Regions from separate parts of the Bacillus sp. 7894-2 genome, predicted to be linked through region 2. Evidence: riboswitches for the same ligand, from Rfam matches in the RefSeq annotation. Region 2 holds a riboswitch; the other holds the start of a gene.
What was found. Region 2 has a riboswitch for preQ1 ahead of queC (7-cyano-7-deazaguanine synthase QueC). Riboswitches for the same ligand answer to the same signal wherever they lie in the genome.

Region 1 (6,119 bases), on a different contig from region 2:
AGCTGGCCCTTGACTAAGTTTTCCCCCTTGGACTGAAAGATCGAGATGATGGTTTTGTTCCTCATTTTCTGAGTGTAAACCTGTTCCTTTGAAGGGTTAAATGACATTTCAGAACTGACATTTAGAGCTGCTTGTTTATAAGCCTCTTTTGACCCCTTCAAAGCCAGGTATACTGAATAATGTCCTGTAAAATAGGAATCGCCTTTCTTTCCTTTCGCGCTGTCCTCTTCCAGAATGGTTCTTCTTTCGTCTTCTGAAAAAAGGTAAACTGTATACTTCATGATCCCGTCTGTTGCGTCAATTTGGAATAGTGACTTGCGTTCAAGCCAAACGGTATCTTTTTTATCTTTTCCAGCCTCTTGTACTGATATATTATCTTCTGCTTCCACTTTATCTTCTTTTTCAAGTTTTATTTCTTCTGTATTTAAAGATGCATTTATTTCACTGGAACAGCCTGCTATAACGGATGACAGCATGGCAATCATAATCATATTTATAAAATTTTTCATTATATTCTCCCTAATGTTAAAAAACATTTCCATTTAAAGTCAAATGTTACAATTACGTTTCAACTAATTAAGTGTAACAAATAGGGATCGTTTCTACAAACCTATCAATATGCTCATTTTTTTACAAAAACCCATGTTTCCTCCCTTTTCCTTTATATATGACTCTTCTCCTGCTTCAATCAAACGTTTGATTATAGTGACGAGGGCCTGATCTATAGGCACTTTGCCGGTTAATACGAAAGGCCCCGGAATACCTCTCCGGAGCCTCTTGATTAAATTTCTGCTGCTGCAGGTGCTGTTTTTTCGGTAAATAGACTTACAGCTATATATGCGGCCAGTGATAAAGCAATAGGCAATACGACTGTATTCATGCCTAAAGCATTGGGATAAAAAGTGTGGAATAAAATATAGGAAGCCGTTCCGGTTATCATGGAGGCCACCGCACCATATTTATTTCCCTTCGCCCAATAAAGACCCAGAACAACAGGCCATATGAATGCTGCTTCCAGTCCTCCAAAAGAAAAGAGATTCAGCCAGATCAGCAAATCGGGCGGACTGAGCGCCATCATGCATACCAGAATTCCCAGCAGGGCTGTGACGGCAAAACTCATTTTCTTAACCGTGCTTTCTTCAGCATCAGGTTTAATGTAATTAATATACACATCTTTAACAATCGCCGAGCTGACCAGAAGAAGCAGGGAATCCACGGTTGACATGATGGCAGCCATCGGTGCAGCCAGCACAATTCCCGCAAGCCATGGCGGAAGGACTTCCATGGCAATCATCGGCATAACTTTATCCCCTACTTCAATCCCCGGAAGAATCGGCCGTGCAAACACGCCAATTAAATGCATGCCAAGCATGATAAAGCCGACCACTATTGTTCCGATGATAATGGCCCTATGCATGGCTCTGGCATTTTTATAGGACATGGCCCTTACTGCAACCTGAGGAAGACCTACAACCCCCACTCCAACCAGAATCCAGAATGAGGATACATATAAAGGGGTCAATCCGCCATCAAAGCCAAACGGAGTAATCAGATTCGGGTTTTCTGAAGACAGATCGCTGATAATATTTGGTATTCCTCCACCTGCCACAATAACAGCAACCAGCAGGATCATAGTGCCGATGAACATAATTCCGCCCTGGACAGCATCCGTTACGGCAACAGCACGGAAGCCGCCTATGACAACGTAGACCATGACAGAAGCGGCAAAAATGAATAAAGCCGATAAATAGCTTAATCCTGTCAGTGATTCAATTAATCTTGCTCCGCCAACCCATTGGGCAGCCATGGCGGAAAACAGGAAGATTATGATGCTGAGAGAAGATAGCCAGACAACCCATTTGCTGTTATATCTTTCTTTCAGAAAATCAATGAGTGTTACAGCATTATACTTTCTTGCTGTAATTGCAAATTTTTTCCCCAGTACCATTAGGACGAAATAACCAGTAACAACCTGTGACATGGCAAGCAATACCCAGCCAAGCCCCTGGGTATATGCAACACCGGGACCCCCAATGAAACTGCTGGCACTGCCGTAAGTTGCAATCATGGTCATGGCCAGAATAAAACCGCCCAGTTGCCTTCCTCCAAGAAAATAATCCTGCAGAAACGAACTGCTCGTATCAATCTTTCTGCTGGACCATAAACCCACCAGAAAAATAATGACTAAAAAGAAGATAAGAGGAGCAATAACCTGCCAGTTCATTCGGATTCTCCCCCTTCTCCGTTTTCTTCGAACGGAACTTCCTTAAACAGGAATTTTACAGTTGCTGATACCAGTATCACCATGACAACAAATCCGGCTACACAGCTCCAGAAAAACCAGGCAGGCAGCCCCATGATGAATATATACTCATCGGCAGGGGCTGACCCCAATCCATAGGCAAACCCATACCACCAAAGAAAATTAAAGAGTACGAGACCAATGCCAATCCACGCTTCTTTCTCTGCTACTTTAAAGCGAGGATCTTTTTTATGTATGCTTTTCTTCATTATGTCCCCTTTCAGAGCTTTATTATTGTACTGCTCTATTAAAATACAGAATATTCCCTAAATATAATCCCACTTATGTATATTTTCTGCAACAAAAAAAGCAGATTCCTCTGCCTTTTTTGATATTATTTTAAAAATGAACTTTAAGCAAGCTATGTTCTTAACGATTGTCAATCGTCTCCGGATATAGATCATGGTTCATCAAGCGGTAATCGGCCATTTTTTCATATTTCGTCCCCGGCTTTCCGTAATTGCAATACGGATCGATGGAGATTCCTCCACGAGGAGTGAACTTGCCCCAAACCTCAATATAGCGGGGATCCATTAATTCGATAAGATCATTCATAATGATATTCATGCAGTCCTCATGGAAATCGCCGTGATTTCTGAAGCTGAAAAGATATAGCTTCAATGACTTGCTCTCTACCATCTTTTGATCCGGAATATAGCTGATATAGATGGTTGCAAAATCCGGCTGGCCTGTTTTCGGGCAAAGGCTCGTAAACTCTGGGCAATTAAACTTTACAAAATAATCGCGGTTTGGATGCTTATTATCAAAAGCCTCCAGAATCTCAGGCGAATATTCAAAAAGATAGTTAGTACCCTGATTTCCCAATAATGTAATATCCGTTAATTCCTCATCTTTTCTTCCTGACATAAAAATAGCCTCCCTTTATATGATCCCGCTGATCCTAAAGAGAGGTCCGAAAAGTACAGCTTGAAAAATAAAACCATATCCTCTCATGGATATGGTTGATTATTATAATCAAAGCCATAGTTTTTTATAGAGGGTGAAGCTATGAACCTCTCCCGCTCACACGGGAATAATAGAAATATAATTGTCATAGTTACTATAGAGAAAAAGCCTGTTTCTGTCAATAGGTGCTTTCTCTATCTGGTTTTCATACATTCTTCATAGTATAATAACGGTAATTTTTCAAAGAAAGGTGACTTGTTATGTGGAATGAGTTTAAAAAATTCGCCCTAAAGGGAAATGTCCTGGATTTGGCAGTTGGGGTTGTAATCGGAGCTGCCTTCGGAAAGATTGTATCTTCCCTTGTAGATGATATTATTATGCCGCTTGTCGGATTGCTGATGGGCGGAGTCGACTTTACGGATCTTATGGTTAAGGTCGGTGGGGCACAAGTGAAATACGGTTTATTCATACAGAATGTGGTGGATTTCTTCATCGTGGCATTCTCCATTTTCGTCTTTATCAGGATTATCAACAATCGTTTTAAAAAGAAAGAAGAAGCAGCACCGGCACCAGCTGTGGATAAAAATGTTGAGCTTTTAACTGAAATAAGAGACCTATTAAAAAAAAATAATTTATGAAACTTAATTAATAGCTCAGTCGTATATACATATACAAAAGAATTTAGAGGAGAAATGAAGAAATGTATGTACAGTATACCGCAAATAACAGTTATTTGCCCTCTGTTTTACGGGCGTTTGCCTTATCATTGGGGATTGCATTTGCCGGAACGATGGCGGGTGTTTTCATCCCTCCAGCCCTGTTTTTGCCGCTAATGCTTCTTGAACTTGGAATGCTGCTTTTCGCTTTCCTGCTCCGCCGCAAAAAAGCTATTGGGTATACATTCCTTTATGTCTTTACATTTATTTCAGGGATGACGACCTACCCGATTGTTGCCCACTACCTGGCTGCTATTGGACCTAACCCTGTTTTAACAGCACTTGCGACGACAACTGTTGTGTTCACCGGCTTAGCTGTATATGCTTCGACAACGAAGCGGGACCTATCTTTCCTTGGCGGCATGCTGATGGCGGCATTGCTCGCCCTTATTGCGATCGGAATTTTCAGCCTCATCTGGCCATTAAGCTCTAACGCGATGCTCGCCTTCTCCTTCATCGGAGTGCTTGTGTTCAGCGGATATGTGCTATTCGACTTCAACCGCATGAAGCAGTATGGAGTGTCACCGGAAGAAGTGCCTTTGATGGCTCTTAACCTATACCTTGATTTTATCAACCTGTTCATTAATATCCTTCGCATTTTTGGGATATTGGGGAGCCGGGACTAAACAGGAGTGCGAACTCCTGTTTATTTATGTGCAAGCCGCAATTCTTTATTCCTTCAAAAGAATTAGGTATGATCAGATGTAAATCCGAAAGGCGGGATATTCATGGAATATATTTTAGAAACCCAGCATCCTGATAAAAATATTACGCTTGAACAGGCTATCAGCAGCCAGTACACAATGGCTGTCTTCGTCCGCCATCTTGGCTGACCGGTCTGCCGGGAATATCTTGCGCAGTTGCGCGAGCGCATAAATGAAGTAGAAGCTAAAGAATTTCAAGTCATTGTCATTGCTCCTTCGAAAGGAACCTTTATCAGTCAATTCCTTGAGCAATTCGGTCCGTTCCCTTTTCCGATCCTCGGCGATCCTTCCCGGGAAGCTTATAGAGGAATGGGACATAAAACCATGCCAAAGTGGAAGCTTCTTTCAAAAGCAGCACTTGGGTTTATTACAGGAAAAGTCGGCGGCTTTATCCCTAAGGATGAAAAACAAAAGGAGTTTGTCATGAAATCCATAAAAACTCAGGATGTCTACATTCAGGGCGGAACATGGCTTTTCTCGCCTCAGGGAAAGATATTATGGAAGCATATTGATGAATCCCCTGAAAATCACGCAAAGATTGATGATGTTTTAAAGAAAATGGACGAAGTGAAAGCTTAAAAGGCAGTCAATTACTTGGCTGCCTTTCCTTTTGTGATCTCCCATATTTCATGCAAAACCGGCATCTCTTCCATTTCCTTATCCGTTACAAGATCCCATTGAATCCCGATTGGTTTTGGATAGGGCGTATTGGTTTTGATCAGTTCCTTTTCAGTGGCAATCCAGTCGACAGTCAGATCATAAGGATCCCTCGGGATATCTGCCTCTGTCACCTGGGCGCTGTTAACCGTTCCAATCACAGGGATTTCAGGATTCCCCAGTTCCCTGATGATCGCATACTCCCGATCAGCATAACCCTCCCCTTTTCCGACCCGCCGGCCATCCGGGTGAAGCCCCACTGATCCGGCAAAAAACAAATCAATTTCCGGCAATTCTGTGAGGGGAACTTCTTTTCCGTATGAGTGAATATGCTTAAGGCTCGCTGCTTTTCGCTCCTCCCCGGGCGGTACCCATTCCGGCTTTACCATAATAAAGCCTGCTTTCAGCCGTGGAGTTGGAACCAGCAATGTCTTTCCATCTTTCAGAATTTGGGTGCGTACCGGCAGCTGCGGAGAATCAGGATTTACCTTAATGACCTTAGCCTCTTTATACTCAGGCATCGTAAAAACAAATGCAGCCGCTTTTTCAGCTCCTTTGAAATTGGGAATTCTATTTGTTAAAGGAAACGGAAAGCGGCCTAGCTTGTTCTCCTCAAGAAAATTCCATATGTACTCACGTATTTCTTTCTTCGTTTTCATCGTGTTTCACTTCCTTTCTTTCATTTTATCTATTAAAGAAAAAAACTCCAATTTTTTAAATAAACAGGTTTTAACACAAGTAAACGGGGTAAACAAATAATGCAAGGCCAATAACAAAACGGAAGGGACTGGTTGACGATGAAAAGCGTAACAGCGACTTCAAGGTTCGTCATTG
Region 2 (6,119 bases):
TGCCAGCCTCCTGGCGTCTCGATCGGGTAAATCCCGGTCTGCATCCCGGCAATCCCAACTGTACGCTCGGGAATTTTTAACCGTGGTGTATCCCGTCTTGGTGCGGCAATTTGTTCTGACATTCCGCCGATAAAAGGAAACCCTGGCGCAAAGCCGATCATATAGACCAGATAGCTGCCTGAAGAGTGAATGTCTATTACTTCATCAGGGGTAAGTCCGTTATGTTCGGCAACATAATCAAGATCAGGGCCGAATTCTCCTCCATAGCAAACCGGTATTTCGACAACTCTTGCTTCCATTGCCTTATTTTCACCCAGCTCTTCCATAAGCGGTTTTATGAGAGAACATATGTAGTCAAGTGGAAGTTCTCCATTTGAATGCTGATAGATCTCAAATGGATTATAAAAAACAGTAACGGTCGTGTAAGCTGGTATGTATTCTATCATCCATTCTGGAGGATGTTTCTCGAGAAAGGCTGTCAGTGTCTGCACTTTTTGATGTGCATCCTCACAGATTTCGTTCCCAAGTTCAATTAGAACAGCATTGTCTCCTAAAGGATGTACAGTGTATAGCATTATTTCACCTGCTTTCGAAATAAATGTAAGGAACTGAAGGTTGTAAAAATATTATTTAATAATAATAAAAATCCATTTTCACCGAAACGAAATACACATATTATTCTTTTCGAAAATAAGGGAAATCTATATTTATTCACGTTAAGACGTAAAAAAATATTAGTAAACTTATATATTTATGCAACGTCTTCAGCTAAACAATATAATATCATATAATAGATTGAAAATTCTATTTGTGCAAATTATTCTGCCGGAAGGCGAACCAGAATCTTCATAGTTTATTTTGTTCTCTAATATGGGAATAAAGTAGGGACATTATGAATTAGGGAGAGATTATTGTGGGTACAGAAATAAAAATGAACTTATCAGAAAGATTCGAGGCTGCCTTTAACCGCATTCACAAGGCCTTGAAACAATCTGCTAAACAAGCCCGAACAGACAGATTTTACAAGCTGATTGAAATACAGAAAAACCATTCGCTGATTCGATTATATGAGGATGATTTACATCAGTTTGCCAAACTGAGAAATGCTATTGTACATGAAAAAATTGATCTGGATTATTATATAGCAGAACCTCACCTTGAAACGGTGGAAAAAATTGAACTGATTGCCGGCCATTTTGAAAAGCCCAAAACCGCGATGTCGATTGCTGCCACACCCGTATTTTATTTTTATGAAGATGGCAAGCTTTCAGATGTACTGGCCATTATCAATAAATTTTCGCATTCCCAGTTCCCCATTTATTCGCGCGAAGAGGAATATTCCTGGCTGCTAACATCGGCAGATATCGTAAAATGGATGGCTGAGCATTTTACGGAAGAAACGATTCAGCTGAAAAAGGTGAAAATCAAAGAGCTTTTCAACAAGAAATCGAAGCACCAAATAGCCTTTGCCGCACCGAATACTTCCATTTTCGATTTGGAGGATATGTTTGAGGAGAGCAGAAATAAAAATGAAAAGCTTGAAGGAATCATTGTAACCGAGAATGGAAAGCCGACTGAAAAACCAAAAGGCATCATTACAGCCTGGGACCTGCTGGAGGCAGATTCAGAAAATTAATCTTTTTCATGATTTAGAATTATAAAACTTTTTATCTCATTATAAGTAACATCTTCTAAAACTCCGGTAAAGATGATAATATAAACTGATAGTTCAATAGAAAATCCGTGTACACGGTAGAGGTTCTAGCTACCCTCTTTAAAAAACTAAGGAAAACAGGTCTGCTTTCTTAGTGGTCCTGTTTTTCTATGTTAAAGGAGAATTTTTTTATGAAAAATGATAAAGCGCTCGTTGTTTTCAGCGGCGGCCAGGACAGTACAACCTGCTTATTCTGGGCAAAAGAACGTTTTGCCGAGGTGGAAGCAGTCACTTTTAATTATAATCAGCGGCATAAGCTTGAAATTGAATGTGCCCAGCATATAGCAAAAGATCTGGATATCAGGCATCATATCCTTGATATGTCCCTTTTGAATCAGCTTGCCCCAAATGCACTGACCCGTGATGATATCGAAGTAAAGGATGGAGAGAAGGGCGAACTACCATCCACATTTGTACCCGGGAGAAACCTTTTATTCCTGTCCTTTGCCGGTGTGCTTGCGAGTCAAATCAATGCAAGGCATATTATTACAGGGGTGTGCGAGACAGATTTCAGCGGCTACCCTGATTGCCGGGATATGTTTATAAAATCACTTAATGTCACACTGAACCTGTCGATGGATGGGCAGTTTGTGATCCATACGCCTTTAATGTGGCTTAATAAAGCTGAGACATGGAAGCTTGCAGATGACTTGGATGCCCTTGAGTATGTGCGTAAAAATACGCTGACATGCTACAACGGCATTCCGGCAGATGGCTGCGGTGAGTGTCCTGCCTGCCATTTAAGACAAAAGGGCCTTGAAGAATACCTCAGCGAAAAGGGGGAGCTTTAAGCCATGTACGGTTTCAGGATTGTTGAAAAACTTCAGAAGATTAATGAAGACATTAAGCCGGATCAGCTGAAATACCACCATAAGCGTGTAATGGTCAGCAAGGAATTCACTTTTGATTCAGCCCATCATCTCCATTGCTATGAAGGCAAATGCAAAAACCTGCACGGCCACACCTATAAGGTGATTTTTGGCATAAGCGGATTCGTGGATGACAGAGGGTTAATGATTGACTTCGGCGACATAAAAGAAATCTGGAAAAATGAGATTGAGATATACCTTGACCATAAGTACCTCAATGAAACGCTGCCACCTATGAATACGACAGCCGAGAATATGGTTGTCTGGATTTATGAAAAAATGACAGAAAGCCTGCAAAACAGAAAAGAGCAATATGACGGAGCAAGAGTTGAATTTGTGCGCCTTTTTGAAACTCCTACAAGCTATGCGGAAGCCAGAAGGGAGTGGATGGAGGTTGAGTAAAATTCCTGTTCTGGAAATCTTCGGGCCGACCATTCAGGGGGAAGGAATGGTGATCGGCCAGAAAACGATGTTCGTCCGAACAGCTGGATGTGATTATTCCTGCAGCTGGTGTGATTCCTCTTTTACCTGGGATGGCAGTGCGAAGGACAGCATCCGCCAGATGGAACCGGATGAAATTTGGAAGGAGCTTAAAGAACTCGGCGGGGATGGATTTTCTTTCGTAACCATCTCAGGCGGCAATCCGGCTCTTCTGAAAAATTTAGGTGAATTTATTTCTCTGCTAAAAGCTGAACGAATTAAGCTCTGCCTCGAAACACAGGGAAGCCGCTGGCAGGATTGGTTTTATGAAATTGATGAACTGACCTTGTCCCCAAAGCCGCCGAGTTCAGGCATGAATACGGACTTTGAAGTGCTTGATCTGATCGTGAATAAACTGCAGACCAGCAGAAGGGTAGATCAGCAGTTCTCTCTGAAGATCGTTGTTTTTGATGATGCGGATTATGAATATGCAAAAGACGTTCATAAGCGCTATCAGGGGGTTCCGTTTTATCTGCAGGTTGGGAATGATGATACGGTAACAGCAGATGACCGGGATTTACTCCAAAGACTCCTGGATAAATATGACTGGCTTATTGAAAAAACGATTCATGACAATGAGCTGACAGATGTGAAAGTACTTCCGCAGCTGCATACCTATGTATGGGGCAATAAGCGGGGAGTATAGCAGACGTAATCCCGCATACAAAATGCGGGGTTATTTTTGTATAGTAATTGCAATATATGACAGATTTCGTGCAATATATGATATTATACGTTTAAACTTAACAAGGCATACGTGCTGTAAATTTCTATAGATAGGGAGAGTTAGATGACAGATAACACCATTATCCGTTTTAATTCGGTGACAAAAAGATATGATAATGACCCGCCAGTTTTAGAAGATGTCAGCTTTGAAATTGAACGCGGGAAGTTCTATACCCTGTTAGGGCCATCGGGCTGCGGGAAAACGACGATATTGCGGCTGATTGCCGGCTTTACTGAACCGTCTGAAGGGGATATTTATTTTAATGGGAAAATCATTAATCATGTTCCTGCAAACAAAAGACAAGTAAACACGGTTTTCCAGGATTATGCCCTGTTTCCGCATCTGAACGTATTTGAAAATATTGCATTCGGCTTAAAAATCAAAAAGATGAAGAAAGCGGAGATTGAGAAAAAAGTAAAAGAAGCACTGAAGTTTGTAAACCTTGAAGGCTATGAAAACCGGGAAATTAGAGAAATGTCAGGAGGGCAGCGCCAGCGTGTTGCCATCGCAAGAGCCATTGTCAATGAGCCTGAGGTCATTCTCCTGGATGAGCCCCTATCCGCACTTGACCTGAAGCTGCGGACCGAAATGCAGTATGAGCTTAGGGAGCTGCAGAGGAATCTTGGCATCACGTTTATATTCGTTACACATGATCAGGAGGAAGCACTGGCCATGTCAGATGAAATCTTCGTGCTTAACAGCGGAAGCATTGAGCAGAGCGGCACTCCTACTGATATTTATGACGAGCCGATCAATCGCTTTGTAGCTGATTTTATTGGTGAATCCAATATTGTTGCCGGAACGATGATCAAGGATTATCAGGTCCAGTTTGCCGGGAAGTTATTTGAGTGTGTTGACGGAGGCTTTGAGCCCAATGAAGAGGTTGAGATCGTGATCCGGCCTGAAGATCTCGCTATTACAGCCCCGGATGATGGGAAGCTGAAGGTTAAAGTTGACTCCCAGCTATTCAGGGGAGTGCATTATGAGATCAGCTGCTATGACAGCGATGGAAATGAATGGCTCGTCCACTCAACCAAAAAGGCGACCGTTCGGGATCAAATTGGTCTGTATTTCGACCCTGAAGCGATTCATGTCATGAGACATGGTGAAACCGAAGAGGAATTTGATAAGCGATTAGAAGCTTATGAAGAGGGAAGCCATGAGAACTAATTCCCGCAATTTTTATTTGATACCTTATGTGCTTTGGATTGCCCTCTTTGTTGTAACACCATTGCTTCTAGTTCTGTATTATTCATTCTTTGATATTGAAGGGCATTTCACATTTGAGAATTATCGGAAATTCTTTACGCCCGTGTATTTAAAAATGACCCTAAGCTCCTTTTGGTACGCCTTTTTAATTACGTTTTTTTCATTGCTGATCGCTTATCCGACTGCCTACTTGCTTACAAAAACAAAGCATAAGCAGCTATGGCTGTTATTGATCATCCTGCCATCCTGGATTAATCTGCTTTTGAAAGCCTATGCTTTCCTTGGAATCTTCGGGACATATGGCGCTGCGAATAGCTTTCTGGAAGCGGTGGGAATCGGCGGAAGACAAATCCTGTTTACGGATTTCAGCTTTATTTTTGTGTCGGTCTATATTTTTCTTCCTTTTATGATATTGCCAATATTTAATTCTTTGGATGAATTGAATCCAACGCTTTTGGATGCTTCCAATGATCTGGGCGGGTCTTCCTGGGTAACATTCAAGCGTGTTATCTTTCCATTGACACTGGATGGCGTGAAAGCAGGATGCCAGATTGTCTTTATCCCTGCTTTATCATTATTCATGCTGACAAGACTGATTGCAGGAAACCGTGTCATCACTCTTGGAACCGCCATTGAGCAGCACTTTCTTGTAACACAGGATTGGGGAATGGGCTCTACCATTGCCGTCTTCCTGATTATTGCCATGGTGCTCATTATGGTGCTGACAGGCAGAAGAAAGCGGGGGATCCTATAAATGAAAAATAACAGGAAATGGCCGGCAGTTTATTTGGCTCTTATCTTTATCATCCTGTACGCCCCGATCTTTTACTTAATATTTTATTCCTTCAACAGCGGAGGAACCATGTATCAGTTCGAAGGATTTACTTTGGATTGGTATCGGGAGCTGTTTGCGGATACCCGATTGCTCATTATTGTCCTGAACACTGTGATTATTGCTCTTTTATCTGCAGCGATATCCACCATCATTGGAGTGGCCGGGGCACTTGCAATTGCTTATGCACGAAAACGAAAAGTAAAAAACACGCTGCTATCACTGAATAATGTGCTGATTGTCAGTCCGGATGTCATTATTGGCGCGTCGTTTTTAATTCTCTTTACG

Region 1: linked by a shared signal. The riboswitch ahead of queF (preQ(1) synthase) and the one ahead of queC (7-cyano-7-deazaguanine synthase QueC) in region 2 are both predicted to bind preQ1.

The regions. Positions count from the first base shown of each region.
Region 1 is NZ_NPDG01000071.1:174-6,292, reverse strand. It holds gene CHI10_RS11230 (hypothetical protein) at 1-509, opposite strand, end outside; gene panF (sodium/pantothenate symporter) at 782-2,224, opposite strand; gene CHI10_RS11220 (YhdT family protein) at 2,221-2,511, opposite strand; gene queF (preQ(1) synthase) at 2,672-3,169, opposite strand; PreQ1 riboswitch class I at 3,280-3,325, opposite strand; gene mscL (large conductance mechanosensitive channel protein MscL) at 3,469-3,846, shown strand; gene CHI10_RS11205 (Bax inhibitor-1/YccA family protein) at 3,909-4,550, shown strand; partial or broken gene CHI10_RS11200 (AhpC/TSA family protein) at 4,770-5,207, shown strand; gene CHI10_RS11195 (5-formyltetrahydrofolate cyclo-ligase) at 5,219-5,944, opposite strand.
Region 2 is NZ_NPDG01000015.1:38,551-44,669, reverse strand. It holds gene pxpB (5-oxoprolinase subunit PxpB) at 1-575, opposite strand, end outside; gene CHI10_RS03185 (CBS domain-containing protein) at 914-1,636, shown strand; PreQ1 riboswitch class I at 1,750-1,792, shown strand; gene queC (7-cyano-7-deazaguanine synthase QueC) at 1,846-2,505, shown strand; gene queD (6-carboxytetrahydropterin synthase QueD) at 2,509-2,985, shown strand; gene queE (7-carboxy-7-deazaguanine synthase QueE) at 2,978-3,709, shown strand; gene CHI10_RS03165 (ABC transporter ATP-binding protein) at 3,854-4,960, shown strand; gene CHI10_RS03160 (ABC transporter permease) at 4,950-5,753, shown strand; gene CHI10_RS03155 (ABC transporter permease) at 5,754-6,119, shown strand, end outside.